2 linked regions of the Saccharibacillus brassicae genome follow. The protein of the gene in region 1 binds, or shares a complex with, the protein of each later gene. Links are inferred from orthologs where the notes say so. Each region holds a gene or a part of one and is shown on either strand. Other genes may lie near its edges. The genes, in order: nusB and rpsJ.

Region 1 (3,144 bases):
TCGCCCGGGCGACGATCTCTTCGTTAAAAGCCCACAGTTCTTCGAGCGATCCGCCGCCGCGGCCGACGATCAGCACTTCGGCTTCGCCGAGCCGGTTCAGGATGCGGATCCCGCGCACGATCGACGCGGCGGCTTCCTTGCCCTGCACCAGCGCCGGATACAGCATGACGGGCACGCCGGGGAACCGGCGGCCGAGCGTCGTCAGGATGTCCCGCACGGCCGCGCCCGTCGGCGAGGTGATGACGCCGATCGCTTTGGGCAGCGCCGGAATTTGGCGCTTGCCGCTGTCGTCGAACAGTCCTTCGGTCTCCAGCTTCTGCTTGAGCTGCTCGTAGGCCAGATAGAGGCTGCCGACGCCGTCCGGCTGCATCTGGGTCAGATACAGCTGGTATTGGCCGTCGCGCTCGAACACCGAGACGCTGCCCTGCGCGATGACGCGCGTGCCTTCGCGCGGAATAAACGGCAGCCGCTTGTTGTGCGAAGCGAACATGATCGCCCGCACACGGCTGCCGGCGTCTTTTAGCGTAAAATACATATGTCCGCTCGAATGATGCGTAAAATTCGAAATCTCGCCGCGCACCCACACTTCAGGCAGCAGCGGGTCCGCTTCGAACTTCTGGCGGATATACCGGTTCAGCTCCTGGATCGACAGTATGCGCTGCTCCATGCCGGAACCTCCCGCTTACGACAAGCCGTGCGCGCGCTTGGCGGCAAGCAGCGTATTTTTCATCAGCATCGTGATCGTCATCGGACCGACCCCGCCCGGTACCGGCGTAATCGGGCCCGATACGGAACTTGCCGATTCGAAGTCCACGTCGCCGGCCAGCTTGCCGGTCTCCAGACGGTTGATGCCCACGTCGATCACGACGGCGCCCGGCTTGATGTAGGAAGCGTCGACGAAGTTGGCGCGGCCGACGGCCACGACCAGAATATCGGCCTGGCGCGTCAGCTCTTTCATGTTGGCCGTACGCGAATGGCACATCGTCACGGTCGCGTTCTCGCGCTGAAGCAGCAGCGATACCGGCTTGCCGACGATGTTGCTGCGGCCGATAACGACGGCATGCTTGCCGGACATTTCGATGCCGGTATGCTTGATCAGCTCGATTACGCCGGCCGGCGTGCACGGCAGCAGGCTGTCGTCGCCGATCATCAGGTTGCCCACGTTGATCGGATGGAAGCCGTCGACGTCTTTTTCCGGGGAGATCGCGTTGATGACCGCTTTTTCTTCGATATGTTTCGGCAGCGGAAGCTGCACGAGAATGCCGTTGATGTTTTCTTGTGCGTTCAGCTTGTGCACGAGCGCAAGCAGGTCTTCTTCGGACGTATCGGATTCCAGGCGATGCACTTCGGAATGGTAGCCGAGGTCTTCGCACGCTTTGGCTTTGTTGCGCACATAGACCTGGGAGGCCGGATCTTCCCCGACGAGCACGACGGCGAGGCCCGGCACGCAGCCTTTGGCGGCAAGGGCTTCGACCTCGGTTTTCAGATTCTGGCGAATTTCGTCCGATACTTGTTTTCCGCTGATAATTTGGGCTGTCGTCATGGTTTTCTCTCCTTTAAAAGTGGGTCTATGTGAGGTAGGTGGGGATTTTTCGATTACTTCAACTTACTTTTGAGCTCGTCGGCGTCCTGGATCATTTTGCCGAGCACGCCGTTGACGAACTTGCCCGACTCGTCGGTGCCGAAGTGTTTGGACAATTCGATCGCTTCGTTGACGGCGACTTTGGCAGGCACTTCTTCGGCGAAAATCATTTCGTACGAAGCAAGGCGCAGGATTTGGCGATCCACGCGCGACAGGCGGCTGATCTGCCAGCCTTTGAGATACACGCCGAGCAGGTCGTCGATCGCCGCTTTGTGCGTCCACGTGCCGTTTACGAGCGCCAGCACGTATTCGGCCAGCCGGTCGGCGTCTTCCAGTTTCACTTCGCCTTCGTTTTCGTCCCCGGCTTCCGAAATCAGCATCGACACGGCGTCGAATGCCGCCACCTCGTTCATTTCCATCTGGTACAGGCTTTGTACAGCCAATTCTCTTCCCAATCTTCTTTTCATGGGTCCCTCCCGCTATCTGTTGTTCTGTCGGTTTATATGAATGTTACGGTACTCCTGAACATGCAAAAACCTGTGAAACGCTTCTCCCGTCCCGAAAAGCTTGGGTTTCCGCCGGAAAGTTCGGCCGTTAAGCCTTCCCTTCCGGTCGGAAACGCCGCCTGCCTTGCTTGGAAGACGGACAGCAAGCCGTTCTTCATGTCCGGCGTAAAAACGTCTCACAGGCTTTCGCTCCGTTCGTTCGCGCGCCTTCGGGACCTTCAACCCCGATTCAGGCAAAAACGCTCGGCCGGAACTTCCCGGCCGGCGCGCGTGCGGCAGCGGATACAGCGTCTTGCGAAGGATTTAGCGAAACGGGCGCCAGCGCTCCATGAGCCGGGCGCGCAGTTCGCCCCACGGAAGCAGCGGACCGGCGCGCCGGTCTTTGCGGCTTCCGATTCCGTAGCCGAGCAGCGTCAGCAGAGCCACCACGAGCATGTGCCAGAATCCGACCGCCAGATACAGCAGGCCGAAAAACAAGCCGGCGGCCGTCCAGGCCAAGCGGCCTCCGTACACGGTCCAGATTTCACTCCATTTCATCGGCGCCCTCTCCTATTCCACCCGGCTTTTGAACGCCTGGGGCTGCATGACTCCGGCAATGTAGACCGAGACCGAAGCCACCGGAATGCCCGTGATTTCATGCACGAATTCTTTGACGCCGCGCTGGATTTCCGCGGTCAGCGCGGGAATCGGATATTCCCCGTCGACGACCGTGCGGATCTCGATCACAAGTCCCGGGTCGGTCATACGAATCCGCGTACGCGGATCTTTGACGCCGCGCACGCGGGACGCCGCTTTGAGCGACAGATTCTCGATCGTCTCCAGCGAGATCTGGATCTCGCCCAGATCGGTCCGCTGGTCGACGGAATGCAGGTTCGCGCGGCTGCGGCGCAGCGACACGTACAGCATCCGCAGGCTGATCAGGATCAGCACGGCAAGGCCGGCGACCAGAATCGACATCGTCGGCAGGTCGAACCGGAAATCGATCGGAACCCGGATCGAGCGGCTCAGCAGGAGGATGGCCAAAATGCTCAGAATCAAAATCGTTAGGCTGTATAG
Region 2 (3,256 bases), 1.5 Mb from region 1 along the record:
CGGGCCGGGGATGTTGGTTTGTACTTTTTGATTGGCACGTTAGTTTCCCTCCTTACTCTGCAGATTCAAAGAATTCGAGCGATTTGCTATCTGGAGTCAGCGTCACGATCGCTTTTTTCCATTCGCTCGTATAACCGGAATGACGGCCGTAGCGTTTCGGCTTAGCCGGCACGCGCAGAACATTGACTTTAGCCACTTTCACGCCGAAGATCGATTCTACTGCCTTTTTAACTTCCGTTTTGTTGGCGCTCATTTGTACTTCGAAGACGTACTTGGACTGACTCATCGCTTCGGCAGTACGTTCCGTAATGATCGGACGTTTGATAAGGTCACGAGGATCTTTCATCATGCGAATACCTCCTCTACCTTATGAACTGCGTCCTTCGTGATGATAAGCTTATCATACACGAGCACGTCGAGAACATTGATGCCATCAGCCTGGACGAATTTGACGCCCGGGATGTTACGAGCGGAAAGAGCTACGTTGTTGTCGTATTCCGGAGCCACTACGAGGGCTTTACGGTCTACGTTCAATTTGCTCAGGATTCCCGCGAATTCTTTTGTCTTCGGCGAGCTCAGGTTCAGTGTATCCAGAACGATGATCTCGTTTGCGATAACTTTCGAAGACAGTGCCGATTTGATCGCCAGACGACGAACTTTTTTAGGCAGTTTGAAGGAATAGCTGCGCGGAGTTGGTCCGAAGACGATACCGCCGCCTCTCCATTGTGGCGAACGAATGGAGCCTTGACGAGCGCGTCCCGTACCTTTTTGTTTCCAAGGTTTACGACCGCCGCCACGAACTTCCGAGCGTCCTTTTACTTTGTGCGTACCCGAGCGAAGCGATGCTTGTTGCATCACGACTGCCTGGTGAAGCACGTGTCCGTTAGGATTGATACCGAATACCGAGTCGCTCAGTTCGATTTCTCCAACCTGGCTGCCTTCGATATTGAAAACTGCTACTTTAGGCATTTCATGTTCCTCCTTTCTTCTAAAGGTTTATTATTTCTTGATCGATCCGCGAACCCGTACGAAGCCGTTTTTAGGACCCGGAATGGAGCCTTTAACCAGCAGTACATTGCGTTCCGTATCGACTCTTACGATTTCGAGGTTTTGAACAGTGATCGAGTCGTGGCCCATGTGTCCTGGCAGGCGTTTACCTTTCGGTACACGGTTAGCCTGGATGGAACCCATCGAACCCGGTCTGCGGTGGTAACGCGAGCCGTGCGCCATTGGTCCGCGGCTTTGTCCCCAACGTTTGATAACGCCGGCAAAACCTTTACCTTTGGATACGCCGCTTACGTCAACGAATTCGCCTTCTGCGAATACGTCCGCTTTAAGCACTTGTCCAACCTCGTAAGTTCCGAGGTCAACACCGCGAAGTTCGCGAATGTAGCGCTTAGGTGCAGTGTCAGCCTTTTTGGCGTGACCTGCCTCGGGTTTATTGGAACGGCTAGACTTTTTGTCCATAAAACCGATTTGTACCGCTTCGTAACCGTCATTTTCCAGGTCTTTCTTCTGCAGAACCACGCAAGGGCCTGCTTCGATAACCGTTACCGGAACGACGTTACCTTCAGCGGTGAACACTTGGGTCATGCCCAGTTTTTTCCCTAAGATACCTTTCATGTTGACACCTCTTTTCATTTATGTCCTTATTCAGGAGTCTTACAGTTTGATTTCGATATCTACACCGGACGGCAAGTCCAGGCGCATCAGCGCGTCCACGGTCTGTGGAGTTGGGTTCACAATGTCGATCAAGCGTTTGTGTGTACGCTGCTCGAATTGCTCGCGCGAGTCCTTGTACTTGTGTACCGCACGGAGAACGGTGATGATTTGTTTTTCAGTTGGCAGTGGAATCGGCCCGGAAACACCTGCACCGGAACGTTTTGCCGTTTCAACGATCTTTTCAGCGGATTGATCAAGAATCCGATGGTCGTATGCTTTCAAGCGAATACGAATTTTTTGCTTAGCCATTAATAGTCCCTCCTTCTATCGCCCAATTTGGTATCGGACATACTCCGCGAAAATTTTCCGCTCACATCACTATGGCAAAGGAGCCGGGTGTGTCGGTAACCTCTCGCATCATCGCAACGTCGCAGAACAACATTTATTATTATATAGAATAAGTCGCAACAATGCAATACTTTTTCGAAATTACACAAAAAGAAAGCGAGGCCCCATCCCGACACCGGGATAATGGCCCCGCCTTCGCGCTTTCCTTTACAATACATCGTTACTCGTTCCAGTACACTGTTGCTCTATAAACGGTTAAGAACCGTCTTATTTTTGGATCGATGCTACGGCACCGGCGCCCACTGTACGTCCGCCTTCACGAATAGAGAACTTAGTTCCTTCTTCGATAGCGATTGGAGCGATCAGCGAAACGGTAACCGTGATGTTATCGCCCGGCATTACCATTTCCGTACCTTCTGGCAGGTTGATGATGCCCGTTACGTCAGTTGTACGGAAGTAGAACTGAGGACGGTATCCAGTGAAGAAAGGCTTGTGACGGCCACCTTCTTCTTTGGTCAGAACGTAGATTTGAGCTGTGAATTCCGTGTGCGGCTTAACCGAACCCGGCTTCGACAGTACTTGTCCACGCTCGATTTGCTGACGGTCAACACCGCGCAGCAGGGCGCCGATGTTGTCGCCGGCTTGAGCGGAATCCATCAGTTTACGGAACATTTCTACGCCCGTAACAACCGATTTTTTGGACTCTTCAGCAATACCAACGATTTCGATTTCGTCGCCGATCTTAACTGTACCGCGTTCGATACGGCCTGTTGCTACCGTACCACGGCCAGTGATCGAGAACACGTCCTCGACTGGCATCAGGAAAGGCTTCTCAGTGTCGCGCTCTGGAGTCGGGATGTACTCGTCGATGATGTTGAACATTTCAACGATCTTCTGAGCCCATTCGCCATCAGGGTTTTGCAGCGCTTCACGAGCGGAACCTTGGATGATTGGAGTGTCGTCGCCTGGGAAGTCATATTCGCTCAGCAGGTCACGTACTTCCATTTCAACCAGTTCCAACAGCTCTTCGTCTTCAACCATGTCGCATTTGTTGAGGAATACGACGATGTAAGGAACGCCTACTTGACGGGAGAGAAGGATGTGTTCGCGAGTTTGCGGCATAGGGCCGTCAGCTGCGGATACAACCAGGATCGCTCCGTCCATTTGGGCAGCGCCGGTGATCATGTTTTTAACATAGTCGGCGTGTCCTGGGCAGTCTACGTGTGCGTAGTGACGAGCAGGAGTC

The links.
Region 2: the proteins of nusB (region 1) and rpsJ are in contact, whole or in part, in a solved structure (PDB 3D3B), measured with the Escherichia coli proteins. The link is inferred for Saccharibacillus brassicae from one-to-one orthologs.

The regions. Positions count from the first base shown.
Region 1 is NZ_CP041217.1:284,936-288,079, forward strand. Bases 324-3,144 are described here. They hold nusB (transcription antitermination factor NusB), read right to left. Parts: upstream 2,050-3,144; coding sequence 1,597-2,049; downstream 324-1,596. Other genes in these bases: xseA (exodeoxyribonuclease VII large subunit), read right to left, coding at 324-667; folD (bifunctional methylenetetrahydrofolate dehydrogenase/methenyltetrahydrofolate cyclohydrolase FolD), read right to left, coding at 683-1,543; FFV09_RS01235 (DUF2273 domain-containing protein), read right to left, coding at 2,392-2,625; amaP (alkaline shock response membrane anchor protein AmaP), read right to left, coding at 2,638-3,144. Also shown: more of xseA, read right to left, coding at 1-323. UniProt on the Escherichia coli protein: Part of the processive rRNA transcription and antitermination complex (rrnTAC). The complex forms an RNA-chaperone ring around the RNA exit tunnel of RNA polymerase (RNAP).
Region 2 is NZ_CP041217.1:1,810,840-1,814,095, forward strand. The notes cover bases 318-3,250. They hold rpsJ (30S ribosomal protein S10), read right to left. Parts: upstream 1,972-3,250; coding sequence 1,663-1,971; downstream 318-1,662. Other genes in these bases: rplW (50S ribosomal protein L23), read right to left, coding at 318-346; rplD (50S ribosomal protein L4), read right to left, coding at 346-969; rplC (50S ribosomal protein L3), read right to left, coding at 1,000-1,623; tuf (elongation factor Tu), read right to left, coding at 2,278-3,250. Outside these bases: rplB (50S ribosomal protein L2), read right to left, coding at 1-38; more of rplW, read right to left, coding at 53-317; more of tuf, read right to left, coding at 3,251-3,256. UniProt on the Escherichia coli protein: Involved in the binding of tRNA to the ribosomes. Part of the processive rRNA transcription and antitermination complex (rrnTAC). The complex forms an RNA-chaperone ring around the RNA exit tunnel of RNA polymerase (RNAP).